Regions from separate parts of the Stappia sp. ICDLI1TA098 genome, predicted to be linked through region 1. Evidence: riboswitches for the same ligand, from Rfam matches in the RefSeq annotation. Region 1 holds a riboswitch; the other holds the start of a gene.
What was found. Region 1 has a riboswitch for S-adenosylmethionine ahead of ACSLUQ_RS11765 (hypothetical protein). Riboswitches for the same ligand answer to the same signal wherever they lie in the genome.
Positions count from the first base shown of each region.

Region 2: it holds a riboswitch for S-adenosylmethionine, as region 1 does, so the genes downstream of both, ACSLUQ_RS10780 (O-succinylhomoserine sulfhydrylase) here and ACSLUQ_RS11765 (hypothetical protein) in region 1, are expected to answer to the same signal.

Region 1 covers NZ_JBTZBT010000002.1:302,030-312,026, forward strand. Annotated here, with positions in the region: gene groL (chaperonin GroEL) at 1-607, shown strand, start outside; gene ACSLUQ_RS11750 (SlyX family protein) at 691-906, shown strand; gene ACSLUQ_RS11755 (GGDEF domain-containing protein) at 938-2,083, opposite strand; gene ACSLUQ_RS11760 (MFS transporter) at 2,498-3,910, shown strand; SAM-I-IV-variant riboswitch at 3,984-4,117, shown strand; gene ACSLUQ_RS11765 (hypothetical protein) at 4,164-4,526, shown strand; gene yciA (acyl-CoA thioester hydrolase YciA) at 4,531-4,941, opposite strand; gene ACSLUQ_RS11775 (amidase) at 5,220-6,680, shown strand; gene ACSLUQ_RS11780 (isocitrate lyase/PEP mutase family protein) at 6,978-7,847, opposite strand; gene ACSLUQ_RS11785 (TRAP transporter large permease) at 7,914-9,188, opposite strand; gene ACSLUQ_RS11790 (TRAP transporter small permease) at 9,194-9,718, opposite strand; gene ACSLUQ_RS11795 (TRAP transporter substrate-binding protein) at 9,786-9,997, opposite strand, start outside.
Region 2 covers NZ_JBTZBT010000002.1:92,461-102,457, reverse strand. Annotated here, with positions in the region: gene ACSLUQ_RS10810 (ATP-binding protein) at 1-3,232, shown strand, start outside; tRNA gene ACSLUQ_RS10805 (tRNA-Gly) at 3,302-3,375, opposite strand; gene ACSLUQ_RS10800 (ion transporter) at 3,562-4,401, shown strand; gene ACSLUQ_RS10795 (hypothetical protein) at 4,379-4,765, opposite strand; gene ACSLUQ_RS10790 (MarR family winged helix-turn-helix transcriptional regulator) at 5,091-5,546, opposite strand; gene ACSLUQ_RS10785 (2'-deoxycytidine 5'-triphosphate deaminase) at 5,717-6,850, opposite strand; SAM riboswitch at 7,041-7,120, shown strand; gene ACSLUQ_RS10780 (O-succinylhomoserine sulfhydrylase) at 7,162-8,355, shown strand; gene ACSLUQ_RS10775 (CDP-alcohol phosphatidyltransferase family protein) at 8,381-9,001, opposite strand; gene apaG (Co2+/Mg2+ efflux protein ApaG) at 9,268-9,660, shown strand.

The DNA.
Region 1 (9,997 bases):
GCAGATCAAGGCGCAGATCGAGGAGACCACCTCTGACTACGACCGCGAGAAGCTCCAGGAGCGTCTTGCCAAGCTCGCTGGCGGCGTTGCCGTGATCCGCGTCGGCGGTGCCACCGAGGTTGAGGTCAAGGAAAAGAAGGACCGCGTCGACGACGCTCTCAACGCGACCCGCGCGGCCGTCGAAGAAGGCATCGTCCCGGGCGGCGGCGTCGCTCTCCTGCGCGCCAAGAAGGCCGTCGAGGCCCTGACCTCCGACAATCCGGACATCATGGCCGGCATCAAGATCGTGCTGCGCGCGCTTGAGGCTCCGATCCGCCAGATCGCCCAGAACGCGGGCGTCGAGGGTTCGATCGTGGTCGGCAAGATCCTCGAGAACAACGACGAGACCTTCGGCTTCAACGCCCAGACGGAGAAGTTCGTCAACATGGTCGAGTGCGGCATCATCGATCCGACCAAGGTCGTGCGCACGGCTCTCCAGGACGCGGCTTCGATCGCCGGCCTGCTGATCACGACCGAAGCCATGGTCGCCGAGATCCCGAAGAAGGACGGCGGCGCTCCGGCAATGCCGGGCGGCGGCATGGGCGGCATGGGCGGCATGGACTTCTAAGAAGTCCTTCCGACCGATATCAAGTGAATGGGCGGCCTCGTGCCGCCCATTCCGTTTGTGCGGCACCATCAAAGGAGCGCATGATGAACGACAGCGATACACGGGGCCGGATCGATCGGCTCGAGGAGCAGATCGCCCACCAGGAAAAGAGCCTGGAGGACCTCAACGAGGTTGTTACCCGCCAGGCAGACCTGATCGACGCGTTGACGCTGCAGTTGCGCCGGCTGAGCGAGCATGTCGAGGAAATCGAGGATCTTTCGGCGAACCCCACCCCGGTGGCCCGCCCGCCTCACTACTGACACGGCCGGGCGGCGGCGAGCGAAACCGCGCTCAGGCTGGCGTCGATTGCGGCGGAAGCGATCCGGCCCGGGGAGCCACACCGGGAGCGGCGGGAGCCGGCCGCGTGCGATCAGACACCTCCGCGCAATAGACGTCGACCCGGTTGCGGCCGCCGTATTTGGCTGCGTAGAGCGCCTTGTCGGCCTTGGCGATCACTTTCGAGAGCTCACCGTCCTCCGCCTCGAATTCGGCGACACCGATGCTGACGGTCAGATCGACAAGGGCGCGCCCCTCGTCCCGTTCGATGCCGAAGGGCGTGCCGGCGACTTCCCGGCACAGGCGCTCGCCAAGCTGACGCGCCTCCCCCGCGTCCGTATCGTGGAGTACGGCGATGAACTCCTCGCCTCCCCAACGCCCCACCACGTCCTGCTGCCCACGGACCAATTCGCGAAAGCGTGTGGCGAACTCGGCCAGAACCGCGTCGCCGGCCTCGTGCCCGTAGCGGTCGTTGATGCTCTTGAAGTTGTCGAGATCCGCCAGCAACACCACCATCGGACGGCGGTTTCTGCGGCCTGCCACGAACACCGGGCCGGTGCGTTCCTGCACGCTGCGCCGGTTTGCGAGCCCGGTCAGCGGATCCGTCGTCGCCATCTCGCGCAGCGCCGCCTGGGCGCGTTCCAGCGACATGGTCAAAAGTCCGACATAGAAGATCGTGCCGATCGCCTGATCGATGACGAAGATCGTGGCGAACTCATTGTCCGAATGCGCCTGGGCAGCTCCGGTGAGCAGGATCTCGACCAGCACGACAACAGCCACCATGCCGAACACGCCGGCATAGGTGGCAAGCGATGAGACGACGATGATGCGGGAGGGGAGCCAGGGTTCGCCGCGCCGCGCCACATAGGCACCCATCGCCCTCAGGCTGAAGAAGCTCAGGAGCAGCAGCGCCGGCAGGATGGCGATGTGGAAGGATCCGCTGGCAAGCCAGGCGCCAAGGTAGGCGGCTCCGGGCGCCAGCCCCGTCAAAAGCAGCCTGCGGATCGCATAGCTGTGCCCGAAGAAGCGCGCTCCACCGGCCGCGGCGAAGGCGATGCTGAATCCCAGGAACATGAAGGCCATCGCGGCCAACAGCGGCTCGCTCTCATAAAGCCCCCACCCGCCGTAGATGATCGAGATACCGGCGCAGCTTGCCACCATCCCGGCTGTCCAGTGACGGAACGCGGCCGTCGCCGGTCCGCGAAAGCAGGCAATCAGGAAAAGCAAGACAAAAGCCAGTCGGGCGGACAAGCTCGCGAACTGTAACGTAGAGATATCGAGCATCAGGTCCTTGCCGTATCTTTCCCTGGTCCCCGTTACGATCAAACCACCGCAGCATACCCTGCCTTCGAGGCCGCAGCACCATAATTCACTGTAATTTGTACCTAGGAATTTCACGCCGGCATATAATATTCGAAAAATCTTTCCGTAACTGTTTGATCTATCCGCCGATCATTTATCGGCATATCGGGCAGCGGTGTGGCGGTGGCCGGAGAATTTGCTAGGGTCGGTCCGGCGTGGTGCTTCGTCGCGAACCACGCCGGACCGAACCCACGCAAGGCACCGCATCCCACCATGGCTCACATCATCCCGATCGCGGCGCTTCTTGCCGGTTCCGCCCTGCTCCTGATGGCGGGAGGACTGCACGGCCTGCTGCTGCCGCTGCGCGGCTCGATCGAGGGTTTCAGCGACACCTCCCTCGGTCTGCTAGGTACAGGCTGGGCCATCGGCTATATCGCCGGCTGCGTGCTCACTCCGGTGACCGTATCGCGAGTCGGGCACATCCGCACCTTCGGCGTCCTGTGTTCGCTCGCCGGCATCGTGGTGCTTCTCAACCTGGTTTTCATGCACCCGCTTGCCTGGGTTCCGCTCAGGGCGATCTCCGGCTTCTGCTTCGCCGGCGGGGCGATGGTGGTGGAGAGCTGGCTCAACGAGCGGGCGACGCCGGACACGCGCGGGCGGATCTTCGGCTTCTACACGATGATCAATCTCGGGGCGACGACCGCCGGGCAGATGCTGCTGACCGTGGGCGACCCGCGGGGCTACCTGTTTTTCGTCATTGGCTCGATCATCTATTCGCTGGCACTGCTGCCGACGGCGCTTTCCACCGCCGTGCAGCCGGTTCCCCTGGCGCGCGTGCGTCTCGATGTGCGCGCACTCTGGCACCATTCGCCGATCGCCGTCGTCGGCGTCGTGCTGATCGGCATTTCCAACAGCGCCTTTGGCACGCTCGGCGCGGTCTACGGCCGCAACATCGGCCTGGCCATCTCCGACATCGCCACGATGATGTCGGTGGCGCTGCTTGCCGGCTCGCTGATCCAGATCCCCGTCGGCATGCTGTCGGACCGCATGGACCGGCGCGTCGTGCTCATCGGGCTCGCCTGCGCCGGCAGCGCCATCGGCGCCATGCTGAGCTTCGCCGCCAGCTTCCCACCCGTCGCCATCATTGCGCTGATCGGCGGTTTCGGCGGCATGGTCTATTCGATGTATCCGGTGATTGTCGCCCATGCCAACGACCACGCGCCGAACGGCGAGTTCCTGAAGACCAGCGGCGGCCTGCTGCTGCTCTACGGTGTCGGCTCGGTCGTCGGCCCGCTGTTCGCCGCCGTGATGATGGAAATGACCACGGCCGCCGGGCTTTTCATCGTGACCTCCGCCGCCCATGCGCTGATCATCGGTTTCGCCGCATGGCGCATCACCCAGCGCAAGGCGCTGTCGACGGACGACAAGGAAGACTTCGTCGCCATGGCCGCCGGCGGTCGCCTGACCACGCCGGAAGCCCTCGCGCTCGACCCGCGCACGGAGGAGGGCGAGATCGAGGAAAGCCAGCCCGACGCCGAGACCGACGAGCCTCAGGAAACGGAGTTCGAGGCCGGCCTCGACGACATGCCGCCGCAGGAAAGCGAGCCCGAAACGGAGGCCGACACAGCCCCTGACGAGGACCACGCCCCGACGACGGACGACACGAAGCCGCCGACCGGCGCGTGACACCCTGCCCCAGCTGGCGGCGCGGGCGGACGTACCCCGCACTTGCACCGCCTCGCCCGCCGTGGCATAGAAGCTCCATCATCAAGAGAAGGGCTGGCGCCCTCGCCAACCTGCCCGACCGGGCAAGGTGGTCTCCCTGACCGGGGTCCCTCGCGGGAACCCGAACTTGGGGATGGGGTCGCGAAAGCGACAACCAAACGGTCGAACCGAAACTGCGCCAGTCCTCCTCGGGAAACCGATGGAGGATTTTTTAATGTCGACACCGCTTGCACCGGAGCACGACGCTCCCCGCCCGCAACGTCCGCGGCCATGCGCGCTCAAGACAGATCCCGCCAGCTCCCTTGCGCCAGCTCCGACGCCGAGCTTCGCGGAACTGCGGGTGCTCGCCGCCGGCGCCGCACTCGGCGTGCGGGCAAACGCGAACGCCGGCCCCGGCCTTTCGCAGGTCGAACGCCGGCGGCGCATCGAGGCCCTTCTTGCGCTCTGGCAGACAGGCTGCCGCAGCGTGATCGACGAGGCTCTCTACACCGACCTCGCAGCCCGCCATCCCGAGCTTGCCGCCCTTGTGCGGACCCGCCTGCGCCGACGGGCGCGCGGTTCGCGCGCCCACGGCTGATCCGTCAGGCGTCGGCCGGCTCCTCGGGGGGAACAGGCACCGGGCGACCGTCGTCATCGACGGCGACGAAGGTGAAGACCGCGTCGGTGACCTTGACCCGGTCGCCCCGGCGCTGCCGGCGAACCCAGGCCTCGATCTCCGCCTTGAGCGAGGTGCGCCCGACCCCGACGATGCGGCAATAGACGCAAAGCACGTCGCCGACGTGGACCGGGCGGATGAAGGTCATCCGGTCGACGGAGATCGTCACGACCCGCCCGCCGGCGCGTTCTCCGCAGGCTATGCCGCCCGCCAGATCCATCTGCGACAGCACCCAGCCGCCAAAGATGTCGCCGGACGCGTTGGTGTCGGCGGGCATGGCCATGGTGCGCAGGGTGAGTTCGCCCTTCGGGCTTTCGCTTTCGTCTGTCTCGCTCACTGATCTTCTCTTCCGGTTGGGTCTGGCCACCTTGTCTGGGAAGAGGCAAGCTTACAGGCGGGACGCGGCCTTGCCCACCCGGCGCCACGCCATGATCCCCCGCTACGGGGCGGCCTTGCGCGCCCGCGCCGGGCTTGGCAAGCCGCGATGTGCGTGGGAAAGTCGGCGTCCTTCCTGTCCGCGGCCGACGCCATGCCGGCGGCGCGCCCCTTCATCCAGCCCCCGCCTTTCCAGAACGCCCCGCTTTCCAGAACCATGCCGAGAGAAAACCAGCAGCCATGACGACCTCAGCCCTTCCGACTGATCTTCACGAGTTCAGCGCCCGCGCCCTGTCGCGCGCGATCCACCGGCGGGAGGTTTCCGCGCGCGAACTGATGCAGGCGACACTGACGCGCATTGCGCGGATCAATCCCGAGATCAACGCCGTCATCTCGCTTCGCGACGAGGACGCGCTTTTGAAGGAAGCGGAACAGGCCGACGCCGAACTGGCGCAGGGACGCTCGCGCGGCGTGCTGCACGGCTTTCCCCATGCGGTGAAGGATCTGGCCATGACCGCCGGCATTCCCACAACCATGGGCTCGCCGGTCTTTGCCAGGCAGATCCCGGCGGAGGATGCGACCCATGTGGCGCGGTTGCGCTCCGCCGGTGCGATCCTGATCGGCAAGACCAACACGCCGGAGTTCGGTCTCGGCTCGCATACCTACAACCCGCTGCACGGCGCGACGCTCAACCCCTACGACCGGACACGCTCGGCCGGCGGGTCGAGCGGCGGCGCGGCGGCCGCGCTCGCCGCCCGGCTGCTGCCGCTTGCCGACGGCTCGGACATGATGGGCTCGCTGCGCAATCCGGCAGGGTTCTGCAATGTCCTTGGTCTGCGGCCGAGCTACGGGCGCGTGCCATCCGGCCCCGCCCCGGAACTCTTCATGGACAGCATGGCGACGGACGGGCCGATGGCGCGCTCGGTCGGCGATCTCGCCCTGCTGCTGTCGCTGCAGGCCGGTCATGATCCCTCAGCGCCCCAGTCACTGCCTGGCGACGGCACCGAGTTTGCCGCGCTGGTCGACCAGCCGGCGGCGGCAAGCCTCAAGGGGGTCAGGATCGGCTGGCTCGGCGACTTCGGCGGCCACCTCGCCATGGAAGACGGGGTGCTCGATCTCGACCGGCGGGCGCTCGAGGTTTTCTCCGGCCTCGGCGCCGAGGTGGAGCACGCATCGCTCGGCTTCGATGCCGAGCGCATCTGGCAGGCCTGGACCGACCTCAGGAGCTGGCGCGTGGCCGGCAAGCTCGGTCCGATCCTCGATGCGCCCGCCACCCGCGATGCGCTGAAGCCGGAGGCGGTCTGGGAGGTGGAGCGTGGCCGGGCACTGTCGCTCGCGCGCATCGAGGAGGCGAGCCAGACCCGCAGCGCCTGGTACCGGGCGGCGATGCGCCTGTTCGAGCGCCACGACTTCCTGGCGGCCCCCGTCGCACAGGTCTTTCCCTTCGACGTGACCCTTGCCTGGCCGAAGGAGATCGCCGGCCGGACGATGGACACTTATCACCGCTGGATGGAATGCGTTGTCCCCGCGAGCCTGCTCGGCCTGCCGGCAATCTCGTTGCCCGCCGGCTTTGGTGGCGGCGGTCTTCCCGCCGGCCTTCAGCTCATCGGCCGGCCGCGCGACGATATCGGCCTGCTGAAGATCGCGTCGGCCTATGAGGCGGCGACGGACTGGCTCGGCCAGGCACCGGATCTCGGCTGACGAAAGGGCATTGGCAAGAAAAAGGAGGTCGCTCTCGGGGGAAGAGCGACCTCCGCTGCGGGCTGCTACCGTGTTGAACCTCCCGCACGAGAGAGGCGTGGGGTAGGCGGCGGGATCGGGTGGTGACGTCCGCAGCCGTGCCTCTCTCTGGCGCATTACGCGAGGGGAGGTCGGCTGGATCACAATCCGGTCGCGGCGATGGCGCTCCTGATACAATCCGGCTTGCGCGCAACACATGTTTTCGAAAATTACGCGCGATATTGCAGGAAATGCAGGCCCTGAAGCGGAAATGCCGCGTCAGTCGCGGCGGTCGGTGTAGCGCGCCTCTTCCTCGTAATAGGCGTCGAAGCCGACCGCCTTGCGCAGGTCGGCGAAGTCGAGAAGCAGGTCGTCGGGATGGCGCCCGTCCTTCATCACCGCCAGCGCCTGCTGCATCGCCCGCGTCACCGCCGAAAGCAGCGTCAGGGGATAGGCGGCGAGCCGGAAGCCGATGCGCGCCAGTTCGGCATGGGAGAGAAGCGGCGTCGCGCCGCCCTCGACAAGGTTTGCCATGTGCCAGGCCGGCACCTCCCGGCAGATCGTCTCCATCTCCTCCACGCTTTGCGGCGCCTCGACGAAGAGAATGTCGGCACCCGCTTCCCGGAACAGCCGCGCCCGTTCCAGCGCCTCGTCGAGCCCGTGACCGTGGCGCGCGTCGGTGCGCGCCAGGATGAGGATATCCTGCCCTTCCTCGCGCGCGTCGACCGCCGCCTTGACCCGGTTTACCGCCTCCGCGCGGTCGACGACGAGCTTGCCCTTGGTGTGGCCGCAACGCTTGGGCGCGACCTGATCCTCGATCATCACGCAGGCCAGCCCCGCCTGGGCATAGCCCTTCACCGTGCGCTTGACGTTGAGGGCATTGCCATAGCCCGTATCGCCATCGCCGATGACGAGCGCCGAGGTCGCGGCGGCGACATTGCGGGCGGTGTCGACCATCTCCGCGTAGGAGATCAGGCCGGTGTCTGGCTGGCCTATGCGGGTCGCGGAGACCGCGAAACCGGACATGAAAGTGACGGGGAAACCGGCCTCTCCGATCAGCCGGGCGGAGAGGCCGTCGAAGCAGCAGGGCATCGGCGTGAACGGCGTCGTCTCGAGATGGGCGCGAAGGCGCGCGGCGGGCGTGGTCATGGGGGCACTCGTGCGGGCTGCGTCGTGGCGGGGTTCGCGCGGGCGACATTCGCGCCCGCGCGGGGTTCACATCCTGAAGGGAATATAGAGGACAAGATCGGTCCAGAAGAAGAGGATGACGACGCTCGCCAGCATGATCACAAGGAAGGGCCAGACGCCGGTCGAGACCTCCCCCATGGTCGCTTTCCCGACCGCCTGGATCACATAGAGATTGAGCCCGACGGGCGGCGTGATCAGCGCGCATTCCACCATGATGACGAAGAAAACGCCGAACCACACGGGGTCAATCCCCAGCCCGAGCAGCGCGCCGGAGAGCACCGGCACCATGATCAGCATCATCGACAGGGCCTCCAGGAAGAGCCCCATGACGAGCAGCACCAGCGCGACCACGAGAACGAACAGGCCGGCGGTGGATATGTGCTCGGACAGGAACAGCGAGATGTCCTGAGGGATGCGGTAGAGGGTGATCGCCTTGCCGAAGACCTTGGCGCCGGCAACGATGAGCAGGATGGCGACCGTCGTCGTCATCGCCTCCAGCACCGCATCGCGCAGCTTTGGCCAGTCGAGGGTCCGCAGCACCACCCCGACAACGAACAGCGCCCCGAGGAAACCGATCGCCGCCGCCTCGGTCGGAGTGAAGGCACCAAGATAGATGCCGGAGATGACGAAGGCCGCAAGCAGCGCCGTCGGCAGGGCGCGCAGCGCCGTTTGCCAGCGCTCGCGCCAGCTCGCCCGCGGGCTCGGCTGATAGTCGGAGGCGAAGCTGGCATAGACCACCGACCACAGGATGAAGAGGCCCATGAGAAGCAGGCCCGGCCCGATGCCGGCGAGAAACAGCGCGATGATCGATTCCTCGGTGATCACGCCATAGACGATCATCGGGATCGACGGCGGGATGAGGATGCCGAGCGTGCCGCCGGCGGCAAGCAGCCCGAGGACGAAACGGCGGGGATAGCCCCGCGCCGTCATTTCCGGAATCGCCACCGTGCCGATGGTCGCCGCGGTGGCGACCGAGGACCCGGAGATTGCCGCGAAGATGCCGCACGACAGGATCGTGGCGATCGCCAGACCGCCCGGCCAGTGGCCGACCCAGGCCTGGACGGCGGCGAAGAGATCGCGTCCGACGCCGCCCTTCAGCAACACGTTCGACATCAGCAGGAAGAGCGGCACCGAGATCAGCACGAAATTGTCTGCCGAGGACAACAGGCCCTGCGGCACCATCAGCGGCGAGAAGCCGCCCAGGGTCAGCAACCCCAGCCCGAGCCCGGCAAGCGCGAAGGCGACCGGGATGCCGGCGAGCAGCAGGGAGAAGAGCGCGACGAGGATAAGCAGCGTCACCATGGCCGTCAGTGCCCCGGATGCCGGGGAGAAGGCAGGCCGCCCTCCCCGTCCTGGCGCGGCGGAGCAAGAGCAACGCGCGCGGCCTCGAGGAGCGCCTGCACGGCAAGCAGCAGGAAGCAGGCCGGCAGCGATGCCTGTCCCCACCAGGCGGGGAGATCGAGCATCGAGCCTGTCGTGCGCCCTCGTTCGAAGGAGTTCAGCGCGATGCCGCCGCCGTCCTTGACGACGACCAGCGCAAGGGCGGCAATGAAGAGCAGCGCGAAGACCTCCTGCCAGCGCCGCACCTCAGGCGGCAAAAGGTCGGTCACCAGCGTGATCGAGATATGCTGGCGGCGATGCACCAGCAGCGCCGCGCCGCCGAAGGTCGCCCAGACGAGAAACAGCCGCGACAGTTCCTCCGCCCAGATCGTCGGAGCGATGAAGACGTAGCGCATCACCACCTCGTAGCCCAGCATCAGGGCAATGGCGAAATAGGCCCATCCGGCCAGCGTCCCGACAAAGAGGGACACCCGGTCGATCGCACGCAGCATGGCGGATCCATCATCGAGAGGGGATACGCCGGCGGCAGACCGCCGCCGGCGCGGGATGCGGAGGGGATCAGTTCCGGAAGGCCCGGGCGGCGGCAAGCACCTTCTCGCCGAGCGCGCCGGCATCGGCCTTGTACTGGTCGTAAACCGGCTGGGCGTCGGCAAGCCAGGTCTCGACCTCCGCGTCGGAAAGCGCGTAGACCTTCATGCCGTTTGCTTCGGCCGCCTTGTAGGCTTCCTGCTCGATGGAGGACATGCGGTCGCGCACGTCCTTCTCGGCAT
Region 2 (9,997 bases), 210 kb from region 1:
GCGCGGCAACAAGAACACGCTGCTTTCCGATGACGAGGCGGAGACGCCGCTGCGTGACGATGCGCTGGTTCCCTTCCTGGGAAATCTCGGCCGCGATGTCTTTCTGAACAGTTTCGGTCTCAACTCGGCTCGCCTGCGGGACGGGGCGAGAGCGCTGCTCTCGCAGGAAGGAGACGGGCAGGGCGCGCTCTTCGCCGCTGCTTCCGGCCGCCACGGGCTTGCGGCCCTGCGCAAGGCGCTCGACGAGGAGGCGAGCGGGCTTTTCGCGGCGCGCGCTTCCAAGGATCGCCGCTTCTTCCAGGCGCTTGCCCGCCACGAGGAGGCCACGAAACTCATGCGCGAGCGCGAGTTGCGCGAGGCTGCGTGGAAGGGCCTCAACGCGGCGGTCGATGCGGCGGAGGCCGCGCTCGACGAGGCATCCGTCACGCTCAAGGAGCACCGCAAGCGCGAGCGCCGTCTGGATCGGCTTCTGCGGCTGCGCCCGCTTCTTGAGGAGCTTCTCGCGCACGAACGCGCGCTCGACCGGTTCGCCGATCTCGCAGAGGTGCCCGACAGCCTGACAGGCGACCTGAAGGCCGCGCTTGACGGTCTCGATGCGGTGGAGGCGATCCGTCGCGCCGCTCTTGTCCGCGCGGAGGAGGCCGGCAAGGCCCACGCGGCGCTTGTGGTCGATGATGCATTGCTGGAACGGGCTGAGGAGATCGCCGGGCTCTTTGCCGAAACCGGAGCCTACCGCCAACGGCTGGAGCAGATCCCGCGCGTTCAGGCTGAAGCCGATGCGCACGGCGAGGAGATCGCCGCCATTCTCCGCCGTCTCGGTCATGGCGGGGACGATCTTTCCGGTGCGGCGCTGAACGACAGGCAGCCGGCAGATGCCGATCTTGCGGGGCTTTCGGGCGCGATCGAGGCTGGCCGCCGGATCGAGCGCGATGCACAGACGCTTGCCGAGAGCGAGGCGAAGGAACGACAGGCGCTTGCCGATCTCGACGGCGAGGCGCAGCCGGGCGTGCAACAGAGCGATCCGGGGCCGCTGCTTGCCCGTCTGGCCGCGCTTGCTCCCGATCTCAAGACACTGGACGGCGTCGACGAGATCGTCCCGAGGCTTGCCGCTACGCGCCGGAGGCTGGCCGAGGAGGCGGGCCGGCTCGATCCGCCGGTCGCCGACCCAGACGCTCTCGCCACCGTGCCGCTGCCCTCGCTTCCGCTTTTGTCCGCGCACCGCGACCGGCTTGCGGGCCTTGGCGAGGAGGCGCGCCGGCAGGAAGATGCCCTTCGCGAAATGCGCAACCGCATCGACCGCATCGCGGCGGTTGTCGCCGAGGCCGAACGCGGTGGCGATATTCCCTCCGCCGAGGCGATCCGTGCCGCGCGGGCGGCGCGCGACCATGCTCTTGCCGGTCTGCCGGACGCCCTTGCTGTCGCACGGGCTGGCGCGGGCGATCCTCTGGCCGACGTGCAGGGCCGTGTTGCGGAGGCAGACCGGCTTGCCGACCGGGCGATTGCGGAAGCGGAGCGCGTCACCCGCCATCAGGCGAACCGTGAGGCGCTGGCCGGGCACCGCGCCGAACTTGCCGCCCTTGAAGCCGAGGGCGAGCGGGTCGCGGGGGAGCGAGAGGCGGCATGGGGAGAGTGGCAGGCGGCATTCGCCGGCCTGGGCATGGTGCCGCTTGCGCCCGAGCGAATGCTCGACTGGTGTCGCGGCGTCGAGGCGCTTCTGCAACGCCGCGGCGAAGCTGTGGAGCTTGCCGACCGGCTGCAGGCGCTGGAGCAATTGGCCGAGACGCTCCGGCCGGATCTGGAGGCTCTGGCCAGGGATCTCGACCTTGAAATCGCGCCCGCAGAGAGGCTCCGCCCGCTTGCGCGCCGCCTCGAGGCCACGCTGGCGAAGCAGCAGGAGAGTTGGGCCGCTGGCCGCATGAGAGCGGCCCGACGCGAGGACCTTTGCAGCCGTGTCGAGCGGATCGTCGCCGACAGGCAGGCGCTTGCCGCGCGCTCCGCGGACTGGCGCGCGCGCTTCGACGCGGCGCTCGCGCCACTGGGATTGCCCGCGGGCAGCCCGATTGCCGCGGCCGAGGCGGCCGTCGCTGCCTGGCGTGAGCTGCCTGCCGCTCTTGCGCGGCGCGACCACGCGGCCCGTCGCGTCGAGGGGATGCGCCGCGACAATCGCGCCTTCGAGGCGCGCGTGGCGACGCTGTCGGCGGGCATTGCCCCCGACCTTGCCGACCATCCGCCGGTGGCGGCGGCCGCGCTCCTCAACCGCCGCCACGAGGAGCAGCTTGCCGCCCGCATCCGCCGCGACGGAGCGCTGTCGGAGAAGGAAAAGGCGGAGAGCGGGCTGGAGCAGGCCGACGCCCGGCTCGCAGAGGCGCGGGCCCGGCTGGAGGTCTTGCGCGCGCGCCTGCCCAGGGGACTTGCCGAGGAGGCGCTGCGCGACCTTGCCGTGCGTCTTTGCGAGCGCGATGGCCTCGCCCTGGCCCATGCCGACAGTCTTTCCCGCTTTGCGCAGGTCTCCGAAGGCGAGAGCCGGGCGGCGGTTGCCGAGGAACTCGCCGGCTTCGACGCCGACAGCGCCTCGGTCGATCTGGAGGGCCTGCAGGTCGAGGACGAACGGTTGACGCGCGCCCGCGACGAAGCCCACGCCGCGCGCCAGGCGGCGCTGGCCGACCGTCGCGCGGCGGAGGAGGGCGAGGGCGCGGAAAAGGCCGCCTTCATCCGCCAGGCGGCGGAGACGGAGATGCTCGACGTGGCAAGGGAGTGGTCGGTGCTGAGGATCTCGGCGCTGCTGCTCGACGCAGCCCTTGCCCGCCATCGGCAGAGCCAGGGCGACCCGCTGGTCGAGCGTGCCGGCGAGATCTTCGCGAAGCTCACGGACGGCGCCTTCTCGGGCCTGACACGCAGCTTTGCCGAGGATGACCGCAGCGAGCTTTGCGCACTTCGCGCCGAGGGCGGTGAGGAGGTGGCGATGAGCGGGTTGAGCGAAGGCACCGGCGACCAGCTCTATCTGGCGTTACGGCTCGCATTCCTGAGCGACTACGCGAGCCGTGCCGAGGCCGCGCCCTTCATCGGCGACGATCTGTTCCAGACGTTCGACGACAACCGCACGGCGGCCGGATTGCGCGCGCTTGCGGGGTTGTCGGAGAGCCTGCAGCCGATCCTCTTCACCCACCACCGAAGTGTGGTCGACATCGCCCGCAGCGAGCTCGGCGACGGACTGGACCTGGTGGATTTGTGAGGCGCGCGCGTTCCGCAAGCGGGCGTCGCGGGCAAGACATCAAAGGGAAGCTTGAAAGACGGGGGAGGTTGGAGCGGGTAACGGGAATCGAACCCGTGCTAAGAGCTTGGGAAGCTCCTGTGATACCATTTCACCATACCCGCATCACGAGATTTAGATACCCGCTCTCCCGGTCCCGCACAAGGGGGCACACGCACGCCAGCCTGTGGAGATCGCGCTTCGCGGCACTCTCGGCCGCTTGATTTCGGCCCGTGCGAACCCACCTCTGGTCGGCTGCCGGACTGGCGGCCATCTGAGCATCGAAACACGGGGCAAGCGCTTTGGCGGCAATGCGGGACAGACTATCGCAACTGGTGCGCTCCAGGCGCTGGGAATGGACGATCATCGCGCTGATCGTGGTCAATGCGGTCACGCTCGGGCTGGAAACCAGCCAGGCCGCGATGGCGGCGGCGGGGCCCTTCCTCTATGCGCTCGACCGGATCGTGCTGGCGATCTTTGCCGTCGAGATCGTGCTGCGCATATATGCCCACCGGCTTGCCTTCTTCCGCGATCCCTGGAGCCTCTTCGATTTCGTCGTCGTCGCGATCGCGCTGATGCCGGCCAATGGCGCGTTCCAGGTGCTGCGCGCGCTGCGCATCCTCAGGGTGCTGCGGCTGATCTCGGTGGTGCCCTCGCTGCGCCGCGTGGTCGGCGGTCTTGTCGCCGCGCTTCCCGGCATGGGCTCCATCGTGCTTCTTCTGGCGCTTGTCTTCTATGTCTTCGCGGTGATGACGACGAAGCTCTACGGCGGCAGCTTCCCGGACTGGTTCGGCACCATCGGTCGCTCCACCTACACGCTGTTCCAGATCATGACGCTCGAGAGTTGGTCGATGGGCGTCGTCCGGCCGGTGATGGAGGTCTACCCCTATTCCTGGGCCCTCTTCGTCCCCTTCATCCTGTGCACCGCCTTCACTGTGCTGAACCTTTTCATCGGTGTCATCGTTTCCGCCATGCAGCAGGAGCATGACCAGAGCGCGGAGGCCGACCGTCAGGCCATCCATACGGAAACGGGCGTGGTCCTTGCCGAGGTGCGCGCCCTGCGCGAGGAGGTGAAGGCCCTGCGCGAGGAGGCCCGCGCGCGACGGGACCTCCCCGCGGGGCCGGAGGTCAGTTCGACTGGCGCTTCATGAATTCGTCGCGAAGCATCACGGATTTCATCGCCGGCAGCCGGATGGCATTGACCAGAAGCACGATGAGCTGGATCAGCGTTGCGGTTGCCAGCGCGTCGAGCAGCCAGCCAAGCGGTTCGCCGAACCCGGCCCAATAGGCCGGCATGTCGTCAAGCGAGGGCAGGGTCGAAAGCCCGGTGGCGCCGTGCAGGCAGAGCGCGATCCAGAAGCCGGCGCAATAGGGGCAGTTCCACTGCTTGTAGAGCACCCGCAACGGCGCGGGCAGGGCCTCGATCAGCCGGTTGAACCATGTGCCCCAATGCGGGAGCTTTTCCCAGAAGAGCAGATGGATCGCTGCTCCGATAAGTGCTGCATCGAAGGTCATTTCAGTCTCCTTGCGTTTCGCCGGGCGCGCGCGGGCGCCATGCCGGCGGGTGAAGATCGGGAAGACGCGACCGGCGCCGCGATGCTGCTGCCCGCGCTCTTGTCGAAAAGTGCTCCCTCGCCGAACGGCGCGGTTGCCGCATCGCTCTTGCCCATTTTGGCAACCCGAAGCCGTGTGTTTGTCTGGGCCTTTGTCACCTCCGTCGACCAGTAAGTTAGTATGGAAGACATACTAAAGTGCGCGCGCATGGGAGGGGAGCTTCCTTGTGGCGTCCCGATGGCGCCGGGAAGCGAGGGGGTGAAGGTGCTGGAAGAACAGGCCTCTCTCAGGGGAGGTCTGCGAGGGTCCTGATTGCCGAGCGCAGCGGCTGGATGTCCGCCTCCTGCAGGTCGGAGAAGATCTCGGCGAGCGCCGCTTCGTAGACGGCCTCACCACGGGCGAGCAGCTCGGCGCCGGAGCCCGTCAGCAGGATATGCTGGGCGCGGGCATCCATCAGGCACGGGACCCGTCGCACAAGGCCGCGTTCCTCAAGTTTCACGACCATGGCGCTGGCCGAGGCCTTGCGCACGCCCATCGCCGCCGCCACGTCCTGAAGGTGCTGGGTGTGTTCGTCGCGCAGGACCTTGCGCCGCTCCTGCTCCTTGATCGCCCGCAGATATTCGAACTCGCTGTGGCTGACGCCAATGCCAGTCGCCATCGTCGCCCATCGGCGATGGACGATGCGATGAAGGTGCTCCAGCGCGCGCGACGGAGAGAGAGCGTGGGCGTCTGTGTCTGTCATGTCGATCCGGTTCCAGATAGTCAGGAAGACATACTAACTGTCCAGCGAAAAGTCAAACGCGGCGGCTCGCCCCGCGCGCACTCTTTCGCATCTGTCGGCAGGTCCCCCGACGGGAACGGGGGCAGGGAACGGATCCGGGGCCGGGGCGTCGCCGCCCCGGCCTTAAGACCTCAGCCGGCGCGGAAATGCTTGGAGAGCTTCAGCGCCTGGCCCTGGTAGTTGGAGCCGATGCCTTCGCCATAGAGCGCGTCCGGGCGTTCCAGCATGGTTTCATAGACCAGTCGCCCGACGGTCTGGCCGTGTTCGACGATGAAGGGCACTTCGTGGGAGCGCACCTCGAGCACGGCCCGCGAGCCGCCTCCGCCGATGGCGGAATGGCCGAAGCCCGGATCGAAGAAACCGGCGTAGTGGACGCGGAATTCGCCCACGAGCGGATCGAAGGGCACCATCTCGGCGGCGAACAGCGGCGGCACATGCACCGCCTCGCGCGATACGAGAATATAGAACTCGTTTGGATCGAGGATCAGCTCCCCGGCGCCGCGATGGATGATCGGCTCCCAGAAGTCGAGCGGATCCTGCGCCGCCTTCGCGTCGACGTCGATGACACCGGTGTGGCGCTTGCCGCGATAGCCGATGAGGCTTCCAACACCGTCGCCCTTGAGGTCGATGGTCAGATGCACGCCGCCGGCGATGGTTGCCTCGTCGTCGGCATCGCCTTCGGCGGCCTCGGCCTGCGGACCGCCGGAGACGATGCCATGGGCGAGGTGCACGGCGCGCAGCTCTTCATCGCTCACCAGCGACTGGCCGACGCGGAAGCGGATCTGCGACAGGCGCGAGCCCTCGCGAATGAGCACGGGGAAGGTGCGCGGGCTGATTTCCGCGTAGAGCGGGCCGCGATAGCCCGCCGGCACCGTATCGAAGGCGCGACCGCCGTCGGTAATCACCCGTGTGAAGACATCGAGCCGGCCGGTAGAGCTCTTCGGGTTGGTGGTCGCTGAGACATCGCCCGGCAGGTCCAGCCCCTCGAGCAGCGGCACGATGTAGACGCAGCCCGTTTCCAGCACCGCGCCGCGCGACAGGTCGAAGGCATGAAGCTTCAGCCGGTCGAGCTTTTCGGCGACGGTGGCGTCCGCGCCGGGCAGGAAGCTGGCGCGAACCCGATAGGCCAGCGGCCCGAGCCGCAGGTCTAGGCTTGCCGGCTGGATCTGGTCCGTGTCAGGAGAGCGCGGAGCGGAAATCGCGCCGCGCTGGAACATGGCGCGGATCGCCTGCGCCGGAAGAATGCCATGTTCGGCCGCTGTCATGTTGCCCCCCAAATTGCCTTGTCCGCCGCTCTTAGCGCAGCCCGCAGTGTTTTGCCACGGGGTTTGTCGCAGGTTTGCCATGCGCCCCAGGCAGGCTGGTGGGTCGTCGACGGGGAGTGTTCGGCGGCGGCTTCCCTTGCGTCTGCCTTGCCTGCGGGCATTGACGCGGGTCGAAGCGTGGCTTATCAGGTTTCCGTTCCGTGGTGATTTGGGCCGGCCGGCTTGCAGCCACGTTAAAGAAGTCGCTAAACAGGCCGGGTTGCGAAAACCCCGGTCCGTCACGGCCGGGGTTTTGCATTTGGAGTTGAGGCATGAGCTCAAACGCGCGCAACTGGCATCCCGACACCGCCCTCGTTCATGGCGGCACCACCCGGTCTCCCTACGGCGAGACGTCCGAGGCGCTCTTCCTGACACAGGGCTTCGTCTATGGAACGGCCGAGGCGGCCGAGGCACGCTTCAACGGCGACGATCCGGGCTTCGTTTACTCGCGCTACGCCAATCCGACGGTCGCCATGTTCGAGGCACGCATCGCCGGTCTCGAAGGCGCGGAAGCCGCCATCGCCACGGCGAGCGGCATGGCGGCGGTCAATATCGCGCTGATGGCATGCTGTCGGGCCGGAGATCATGTGGTCGCCGCCAAGGCGCTGTTCGGCTCCTGCCGCTACATCGTCGAGACGCTGCTGCCGCGGTTCGGCGTGTCGACGACGCTGGTCGACGGCACCGACATCGAGGCCTGGCGCGCGGCGATCCGGCCTGAAACCACGGCCTGTTTCCTCGAGAGCCCGACCAATCCGACGCTGGAGGTCATCGATATCGCCGCGGTCGCCGAGCTGGCCCATGCGGTTGGGGCCAGGCTCGTCGTCGACAATGTCTTCGCGACGCCGATGTGGCAGTCCCCGCTCACTCTCGGAGCCGACGTGGTGGTCTATTCCGCGACCAAGCACATCGATGGCCAGGGCCGTTGTCTCGGCGGCGTCGTGCTCGGCCAGAAGGACTGGATCGCCGACGAGGTGATGCCCTTCGTCAAACACACCGGCCCCTCGCTCAGCCCGTTCAACGCATGGGTGCTGCTGAAGGGGCTCGAGACCCTTTCGCTGCGCGTCGAGCGCCAGACATCGACGGCGGCCCGCCTGGCCGACATGCTGGCGACGAGTGCAGGCGTGAAGCGCCTCATCTATCCGGGGCGTGACGATCACCCGCAGGCCGAGGTCGCGCGTCGGCAGATGCGTGCCGGCTCGACGATGATCGCAATCGACCTCGAGGGTGGAAAGGAGGCGGCATTCCGCTTCTCCAACGCGCTGCAGGTGATCAAGATGTCCAACAATCTGGGCGATGCGCGCAGCCTGATCACCCATCCGGCGACGACCACGCACCAGAGCGTGGCCGAGGAGGCGCGCGCCGAACTGGGCATCGGCGAGGGGCTGCTGCGCCTGTCGATCGGGCTGGAGCACCCCGACGATCTCGCCGCGGACCTCGAAACGGCCCTCAAGGCCGCGCGCGGCTGACACCCACGCCTCGCGGACGCAGCTTTCAGGGCGCGTCCGCGTCGCCAAGCAGGCCGGCCACCAGCACGACGCGGGAGACCGCCGAGATGACGCAGACCGCCGCGAAGCCCCAGGCGAGGATGGCGAAGCAGGACGGCAGCAGGCACATCGCCAGAAACACGGCGATTGTTTCCGCCCCTTCCGCAAGTCCTCCCAGATAGTAGAGCGACTTTCTTCCCTGTGCGTCGGTCGAGAGGCCGCGCTTCTCCGCCATGATCGCGAAGCCGAGAAAGCTCGCGCCGTTCATGTAGAAGGCCAGAAGCAGTGCGCCGGCGGCCAGCGCATTCGCCTGCGGCGCGTGGAGCGCGAAGGCGAAGGGTATCGCGCCGTAGAAGAAGAAATCGAGGACGATATCCAGATAGCCACCCCGGTCGCTCTTGTGGCTGGCGCGCGCCACGGCGCCGTCCAGTCCGTCGAGAAGCCGGTTGAGCGCGACGAGAACGGCGCCGGCGAGTGGCGCGCCGAGAGCGATGGCGAGTGCCGCGCCCATGCCGCAGGCAAAGCCGGCGAGGGTCACCTGGTCGGCGGCGATGCCCAGCCGTGCCAGTCGGCGTCCAGCCGCGTCGAGCGGCGGATCGATGAGGGGGCGCAGGCGGGCGTCGAACATGGTTCGGCTCTTCCGGAGCTTGGAGATTCCCACCGCCATCGGTGGTCGGGGGCACTGTCCTTGATGGCCGAGGGTTGAGCCGCGCGCAAGCGCGCCGCCCCCGAAGGAACCTCACGATACGGTGTGATTGGCAGGTTCATTCGGTTCGCGTTGCTCGGCGTACTGGATATGATGCAAAATTGCCCTAACATTCCCGGGGGTGGCCCTGCGTTCCCTGCTCGCGTGGTCTGATGAGCACCCCCCTAACTCTGATCCTGGAAGACACGATGTACAGGTCCGTCACGCGAAACATCCAGGTCACCGTGGAACCGGTTTTCCTCAGCGAGGATTCCGATCCCGACGGCGGTCAGTACCTGTGGGCCTACACGGTCGATATCGTCAATCTGGGCATGGAGACTGTCCGCCTGCGCGCTCGCCACTGGCGCATTTTCGACGCGGCGGGCCGGCTGGAGGAGGTGCGCGGCGCCGGTGTCGTCGGTGAGCAGCCGGTGCTCGGGCCGGGCGAGCGGTTCGAGTACACCTCCGGCTGCCCCTTGCGCGAACCTTCCGGTGTGATGAGTGGCAGCTACCGCATGGAAACCGCCGGCGGCGAGGGCTTCGATGTCTCCATTCCCGCCTTTTCCCTCGACGTGCCCGGCGAGCCGAGGAGCTTGAACTGACGCTGCGGAGGTTCTTTCGGATGCTTCGTGCCGGCAGATATTGAATGCACGTTCAAGGTTCGTCTGTTTCTGTTCTGGAATCGTTAAGCTTCGCAGGCTTCAATTACCGGAAGGTGATTTGATATTTGTGACGATGGGTGGTCTTTTTCCTGATCCATTCGTCAACTTTTTCTTGATATGGTCGCATTACGTATCATGTTGAAATCATGACCGCGATACGATCTCAGCAGGGGGAGTTCCGTTTTGGCGTCGAGGCAGGGGGTGCAGCAGGACGCGGTCCGCCTCGCAAGGATTGCGGGTGGCGAGGCGCTATGCGCTTTCGAGGCCGCCTTTCTGT